2 regions of the Rahnella inusitata genome follow, and region 2 is predicted to be linked to the other one. Evidence: predicted binding sites of a transcription regulator. Region 2 holds the regulator's gene; the other holds the start of a gene.
The links. Region 2 encodes LexA, which represses DNA repair genes until DNA is damaged. Its sites were predicted from a motif close to TNCTGTATGTACATACAGNA; they were not measured.

Region 1 (3,423 bases), 1.3 Mb from region 2:
GCCTGTTGGCCTTCTGGTTTCAGAGTCGCTTTGTTGAAGTTGAAGAGAACGTCAGATTTCAGAGTGAATTTCTTAGTCTCTACAACTGGAGCTGGAGCTGGTGCTGGAGCAACAACTGGAGCAGCGGCTTCATCTTGACCGAAACGGTAAGAAACACCCACAGCCAGCATGCCGTTATCAGGACGTGCGCCAACAGTAGCTGCGTCACCAATGTTGTTAACCCACTGGTAATCCAGACGGGTAGCCCAGTTTTTGGTAACTGCGTATTCAAGACCAACGGCTGCCAGTGGAGAAACACCGGTGTCGTGGTCGCTGATGCGGCCAGCTGCGCCATTGTTGAAGTTACCTTTAGAGTCTGCACGCCAAACCATACCACCCAGACGGGTGTAGATGTCCAGATCGTCAGTCAGTGGGTAGCTCAGTTTAGCAGCCAGCTGAACGCCTTGTGCTTTGAACGCGCCGTTGTTTACGCTGCCTTTAGAAGGCATGCGACCAAGCCAGTCATATCCCATTTCAAAGCCCAGGTATTGGTTCGCTTGGTAACCCAAGAACGCACCTGCACCCAGTTGGCTTTCGTGGGTAGGGCCGTTGCCGATACCTTCGTAAGCATTTGCGAAACCAGTGTCATGGTATTGGGACCAGCCCAATTTACCACCGGTATACCAGGTGTTATCTTTAGGGGCGGCTTGCGCTACGGTAGCGAAACCTGCCAGTGCCACTGCTAATGCGATAGCTGTCTTTTTCATTTTTGCGCCTCGTTATCATCCAAATAGGCAATTGAGCTTTAAGCTGTAAGCCCTTGGTTAAAATCCTTACGCCAAGGTTATTGCGTCAATTAGGAACTTGCCACTTTACGTTGGCATTATAGAGCAACCTTGGCGTTGTAAAGTCTACAACGTGGCGCGAAACTTACAAGCTTGAAGTGTTAACACCGTGGAAAAAAAGGGAAAAATGTACACATTTCTTAACGTGTTTGACCTTTTGTTGACAAAACTTGGAGGATATCTGCGTCAGGAATGCCCGTTTTTACTGGCTTTGGCGCTTGTTCCAGCACAAATCACTAAGTTCCGTATTATTTTCATCAGAACATTCCTAATTTGAACTAATGATATACAGAAGAGTGAATTTTTACTGTTGAGTGATGTCCATTGGCTGAACTTTGCTCATTTGTTGGCTTCATAATGAACCCGTAAGCCCCTCCCTGACGTGCTGCAATTTGCAGTCTTTCTCTCTCCACATCGTTCAATTCGGGTAGCCATCCCAACACCACGCTGTAATTTCCTGTTTGCAGCGCTTTTTCCATCGCATCTACTGTCGACATTGCCGTAATTTGATTCACCTGAACCATTTTATCGACAGGTAAGCCCGATTGAGACAACCAAACACGACTCAGTTTTTGTTGTGGCGTAAGCCATAACAACCAGCGGGACTGTGTGCCGAGATGTTGAAGCAGGGGCAGCAATAACTGGGCAAAAGCAGGTTGGCTCGCACTATAGACGAACTCAGTGATCAGACCATTATTCAGGGATGCAGACGTATTTACCTGTGGATGACTTACCGGCAAAGCAAGCTGACTAAAATGATGATTTGCATGTTGTTGAGTTCGCATAGTGATGTACCCCAGTGAGTTACTGTATGAATGTACAGTACTCTGGCAATGAACAAAGATCAACCCAATTTTTTCCAAGATATCTCGCAAATTTCGAAGGTAACAGGCTGCAAATGCATTTTGTATTTGGCGGGATGCGTCGCATTGCGTATTTTGATTTTAGCTGTTTAGCTAACCCATAAATGGGGTGTATGGAATTAATATGAAAAGGATAACGCAATGATAACTCAGTCAAAAAAACGTATTCTTCAGTGTATGGAACTCTTCGCTTCATTAGGTAATATTCGCGCCCGCTCCCAGTTTGGAGGGTACAGTTTATCGGCCAATCGCGTGATGTTTGCCCTGGTCTCAGACGGTGAACTGTATCTGCGTGCGAGCCATGAAACCGAAGAGTATTTTTGTGAGCAGGGCATGGAAAGGCTGATTTATCGTAAACGCGGGATGGCCGTCCTGCTCCGTTATTTTAAGGTGAGTAAAGCCCAGTGGGAGAAGCCCAGAGCATTGCGTCGGATGGCAATGCTTTCTCTGCGAGGAATGCAGCGTGATATCGACAGACGAAAAAACAACGAGGCCGGGCGGCTCAAAGACTTACCCAATCTGACGCTGGCATTAGAAAGAATGCTGTGGGAAGTGGGTATCGAAAACTCAGATGATCTTCGCCTGCAAGGGGCGTGCGTGACGTATGAAAAGCTCTGCGCAGTCAAAAAGGATCTGAGTATCAACATATTGATGGCCCTTGAAGGCGCAATTCTGGGCTTTCATGAAGCGGCTCTGCCAATGGCATCCCGTGAGTTGTTAACTCAGTGGTACAACCATCAGCAAGAGCAGCTGGAGCAGCAACGACAAAATACACATAACGTCGCAGCTAGTTGACTCGCACGGGGCATGCTTATCAGAGATGACTTTGTCCGGGCAGAATTTTGTTGTTCAGGCTGGTGAGCTCAGGTAAATGAGCCACCAGCAAACCAATCTGCTGCAGTACGAGCTGTTCTTTACTGTCGGATTCTGTCGTTCGTAATTGGATCCGCGCAGTCAGATGATTAAGCGCACGCTGAATCCGGTCTGTTTCTGTCGGCATATGATTGAGAGCACCATCCACACAACATGCCGCATCATCGAGCAGGCGAAGTGTTTCCGTATCTTCAAGTTTTTCCCGGTGCGCACCGAGTGCTGAAATGTAGCTAAGCATGGTGTGATTGAGGCATAACAGTCTGAACGCGGCTTCGAGCGTAGCAGGATCGTTATTTTTCTCCGAACTCATGTTGGAGACCACGGAAGCCAACTCGGCATCGCAGTTGTGCGCATCGCGACGTGCCAGACGGTAATCCAGGCTGTTATCTTTGCCCTGATGATATTGCACCAAAATAGCATCCAGATAGCGGCAGTTAGCTTCAAAGGTTTTGCTGACCACCTTGTCAATCTGACGGAATTTCCAGTCAGGCCAGATATAGGTCACTGCCGCCCACGCAATCCCACAGCCAATCACCGTATCGATAATACGCGGTATGGCCACTTCGAAACCCTCGCCCAGCAAATTGAAACACAACAACACCAATAGGGTGATAAACATGGTGGCCTGCGCATATTGCACGGTACGAAATGCGAAGAATAACAGTCCACTGATGACAATCAGGATCATCTGACCGTCAACGGAAGGGACGAAATACAGGATCGGAATACCGATCGCGATACCGGCCAGTGTGCCGATAATCCTCAGCGCTAAACGACGACGCGTCGCGCTATAGTTGGGCTGACAAACAAACAGGCTGGTCAGCAAAATCCAGTATCCGTGATTCATTCCGCTTACCTGAATA
Region 2 (3,423 bases):
CTCTGGCAGAGACGTCAGCGCGTTAATGATGTGCTCGCCGGTCAGTGCGTACAACAGCGCAAACGCCAGTGCCACCAGACCCGCCTGCCGACATGCCGCGCGCCACACCTTCAGCAGTTTTTCACGGTTACGGGCACCAAACGCCTCCCCTGAATGGGCTTCAATCGCGTAAGCAAAGCCGTCGAGCGCAAAGGCTGTAAAGGTCAGAAGGTTCATCAGAACGGCATTCACCGCAACAATATGGCTGCCGAGCCGCGCACCGAGAATAGTCAGTGAGGCGAAACAGAGCTGGAGTAGCAACGAACGCAGCATGATGTCGCGGTTGAGACTCAGCAACCGGTGCAGGTCACCGCGCCACGATGAGGTCAGCAGCGGGAAAGTGATCCCCCATCGCTTCATCACACGCCAGACAAGATACAGCCCGATGAACAGCGTGAAATACTCCGAACAGGCAGTTGCCGTCGCTGCGCCCTGCACGTTCCAGCCGAGCCCAATCACCAGCCAAAGATCCAGCACGATGTTAAGCAGGTTACCGGCAATGAGTAAAATCACCGGCCCGCGCACGTACTGAATTCCAAGGAGCCAGCCGAGGATCACCAGATTTGCCAGAGAAGCGGGTGCGCTAATCCAGCGGATTTCAATAAACAGCCGCGCCTGTTCCAGCACCGACTGGCTACCGCCGACAATATGGAAAGCCCCTTCCATCAGCGGATGCCTGAACAATAAAATCATCACGCCCGCCAGTACAGCCAGAAGAAAAGGCTGCACAAAAGCACGCGCCAGCAGGACTTTATCTTTCGCACCGAGCGCCTGCGCGGTCATACCGGTGGTACTCATGCGCAGGAACAACAGCATCATGAACAGGAAGGTAGTAATCATCGAACCAACCGCGACGCCGCCCAGATAATCGGGGCTGTCGAGATGACCGATCACCGCCGTATCCACCAGCCCCAGCAGAGGCACGGTGATATTAGAAAAGATCATCGGCAGTGCGAGCATCCAGAGGGCTTTATCGGTCGGGCTCAGAAAAGTGTGTTGAAGCTTTTGCAGAAGGGATTGATGTTGCATAGAGAATCTCATGCCGGAGGTTCAGGATATGCCTAAAATGACATCGCCCCGTCAGGGGCGATGATGCGAAATTCTTTCGATTAACGTCCTGAACCGTTTACTACGTCAGAGGGGGGAGACGCAGAAAATCTGTTCAGGTTGACCAAAATAATTCGAGTTGCAGGAAGGCGGCAAGCAAGCGAATCCCGAATCGCTGACTTTAGGTCAGTGATTCGGATGTACGCCCGTAGCCAACGCATCTGCAGCTCGAAGTATGACGGTCAATTAAATCCAGTCGCCGTTACGGATAACACCGACCGCTAAACCTTCAATGCTGAAGTTCTGTTCACGCAGGTCAACAACAATAGGCTGGAACTCGCTGTTTTCCGGCAGTAAATGCACAACGGTGCCCTGTTTTTTCAGGCGTTTTACCGTCACTTCATCGTCGATACGCGCGACGACAACCTGGCCATTACGCACGTCCTGCGTTTTGTGAACGGCAAGCAGATCGCCATCCAGAATACCGATATCGCGCATCGACATACCGCTGACACGCAGCAGGAAATCCGCGCTCGGTTTAAACATCGCGGGATCGACCTGATAGTGTCCTTCGATGTGTTGCTGAGCCAGCAGAGGTTCACCGGCGGCTACACGGCCAATAAGCGGTAAACCTTCTTCTTCTTCCATCAGCAGACGGATACCGCGCGAAGCTCCGGAGACAATCTCAATGACGCCTTTGCGCGCCAGAGCTTTCAGGTGTTCTTCCGCAGCATTCGGGGAACGGAACCCAAGACGAGCGGCAATCTCCGCGCGGGTTGGTGGCATACCCGTAGTGGAGATATGATCGCGAATCAGGTCATAGACCTCTTGTTGTCTGGTCGTTAAAGCTTTCATTCCGCCCCCTGGTTGTTTATACAGTCTAGCTGTGAGTATATACAGCTATACGAGCAATGAAAACCTAAGATTGAATAAAAACAGTGCATAAGCGCGATTCCTGGAATACAGATTCCAAATCAGAACCATCGCGGCCAAAAGATGCTGACCCAGACAAAAATCGCCAATATGATGGTCAACAGCACGGCAGCAGAGCCGATATCTTTGGCACGCCCGGAGAGCACGTGAAACTCAGGGCCGATGCGGTCGATAGCGCATTCCACGGCGCTGTTGAGCAGTTCCACCACGCACACCAGGACCACGGAACCGATTAGCAGGATACGTTCGATGCTGCTCACATCGAACCAGAAAGAGAGCAAAATTAATGGGATAGCCGCACTGGCTTCCTGTCGGAAGGCCGCTTCATTTTGCCATGCTGCTTTCAGCCCTTTCCATGAGTATCCGGCTGCTTTATAAATTCGGGTAAATCCAGTGACTTGGTTCGCCATTCTGTTACTGATCCTTGAGGGGTAGTCCTTCGGGTGTTTGATGCATTTTAGCGGTTTAATGGTCTCTCATCACCACAGATCTCATTTGAGCTTTCTGGTATCCTTGCGGCGAAATGGCTAACAAGAGGCTTCACGTTTTTATGTCAGGTTGGCGTAGACTTTATTACACATTATTGAATTTACCGCTTTCATTGCTGGTAAAGAGCAAAGTCATACCTACAGATCCGGTGACCGAGTTGCACTTAGACCCGACGCGCCCGATCCTGTACGTATTACCTTATAACTCCAAAGCAGATTTGCTGACCCTGCGTGCGCAGTGTCTTGCCCAAAATTTGCCCGACCCTCTGATTCCGCTGGATATCGACGGCACGCTGCTGCCAAGCCATGTGTTTATCGCTGAAGGCCCGCGCGTGTTTTCGTATTACACGCCGAAGCAGGAATCCGTAAAGCTGTTCCACGACTATCTGGATCTGCATCGCAATAATCCGGATTTAGATATTCAGATGTTGCCGGTCTCGGTAATGTTCGGACGTGCACCGGGCCGCGAAGGTCAGGATACACCGCACCTGCGCGTGCTGAACGGCATTCAGAAATTCTTCGCCGTGTTGTGGCTTGGCCGCGACAGTTTTGTTCGCTTCTCCAATACGGTATCGCTGCGTTATATGGCGACCGAGCACGGTACGGATAAAACTATCGCGCAAAAGCTCGCCCGTGTGGCGCGAATGCATTTCTCACGCCTGCGTCTGGCAGCAGTCGGCCCGCGTCTGCCTGCCCGCCAGGATTTATTCAATAAGCTGCTGGCCTCGAAAGCCATCGAAAAAGCCATTGAAGATGAAGCGCGCAGCAAAAAGATTTCCCACGAAAAAGCCCAGCAAAACGCTATCGCGCTGATGGAAGAGATCGCCGCGAACTTCTCTTATGAAGCCGTGCGCCTTTCCGACCGCGTGCTGAGCTGGACGTGGAACCGCCTGTATAAAGGCATCAACGTGAATAA

Region 1: sulA (SOS-induced cell division inhibitor SulA) is a predicted target of LexA. The motif match lies at 1,630-1,649, and genes of this name have one in related genera.

The regions. Positions count from the first base shown of each region.
Region 1 is NZ_CP065024.1:3,444,924-3,448,346, reverse strand. Features, by position in the region: gene ompA (porin OmpA) at 1-746, opposite strand, end outside; gene sulA (SOS-induced cell division inhibitor SulA) at 1,103-1,609, opposite strand; gene I2123_RS16285 (TfoX/Sxy family DNA transformation protein) at 1,829-2,482, shown strand; gene yccS (YccS family putative transporter) at 2,502-3,423, opposite strand, start outside.
Region 2 is NZ_CP065024.1:20,231-23,653, forward strand. Features, by position in the region: gene dinF (MATE family efflux transporter DinF) at 1-1,068, opposite strand, end outside; gene lexA (transcriptional repressor LexA) at 1,333-1,941, opposite strand; gene I2123_RS00115 (diacylglycerol kinase) at 2,061-2,429, opposite strand; gene plsB (glycerol-3-phosphate 1-O-acyltransferase PlsB) at 2,570-3,423, shown strand, end outside.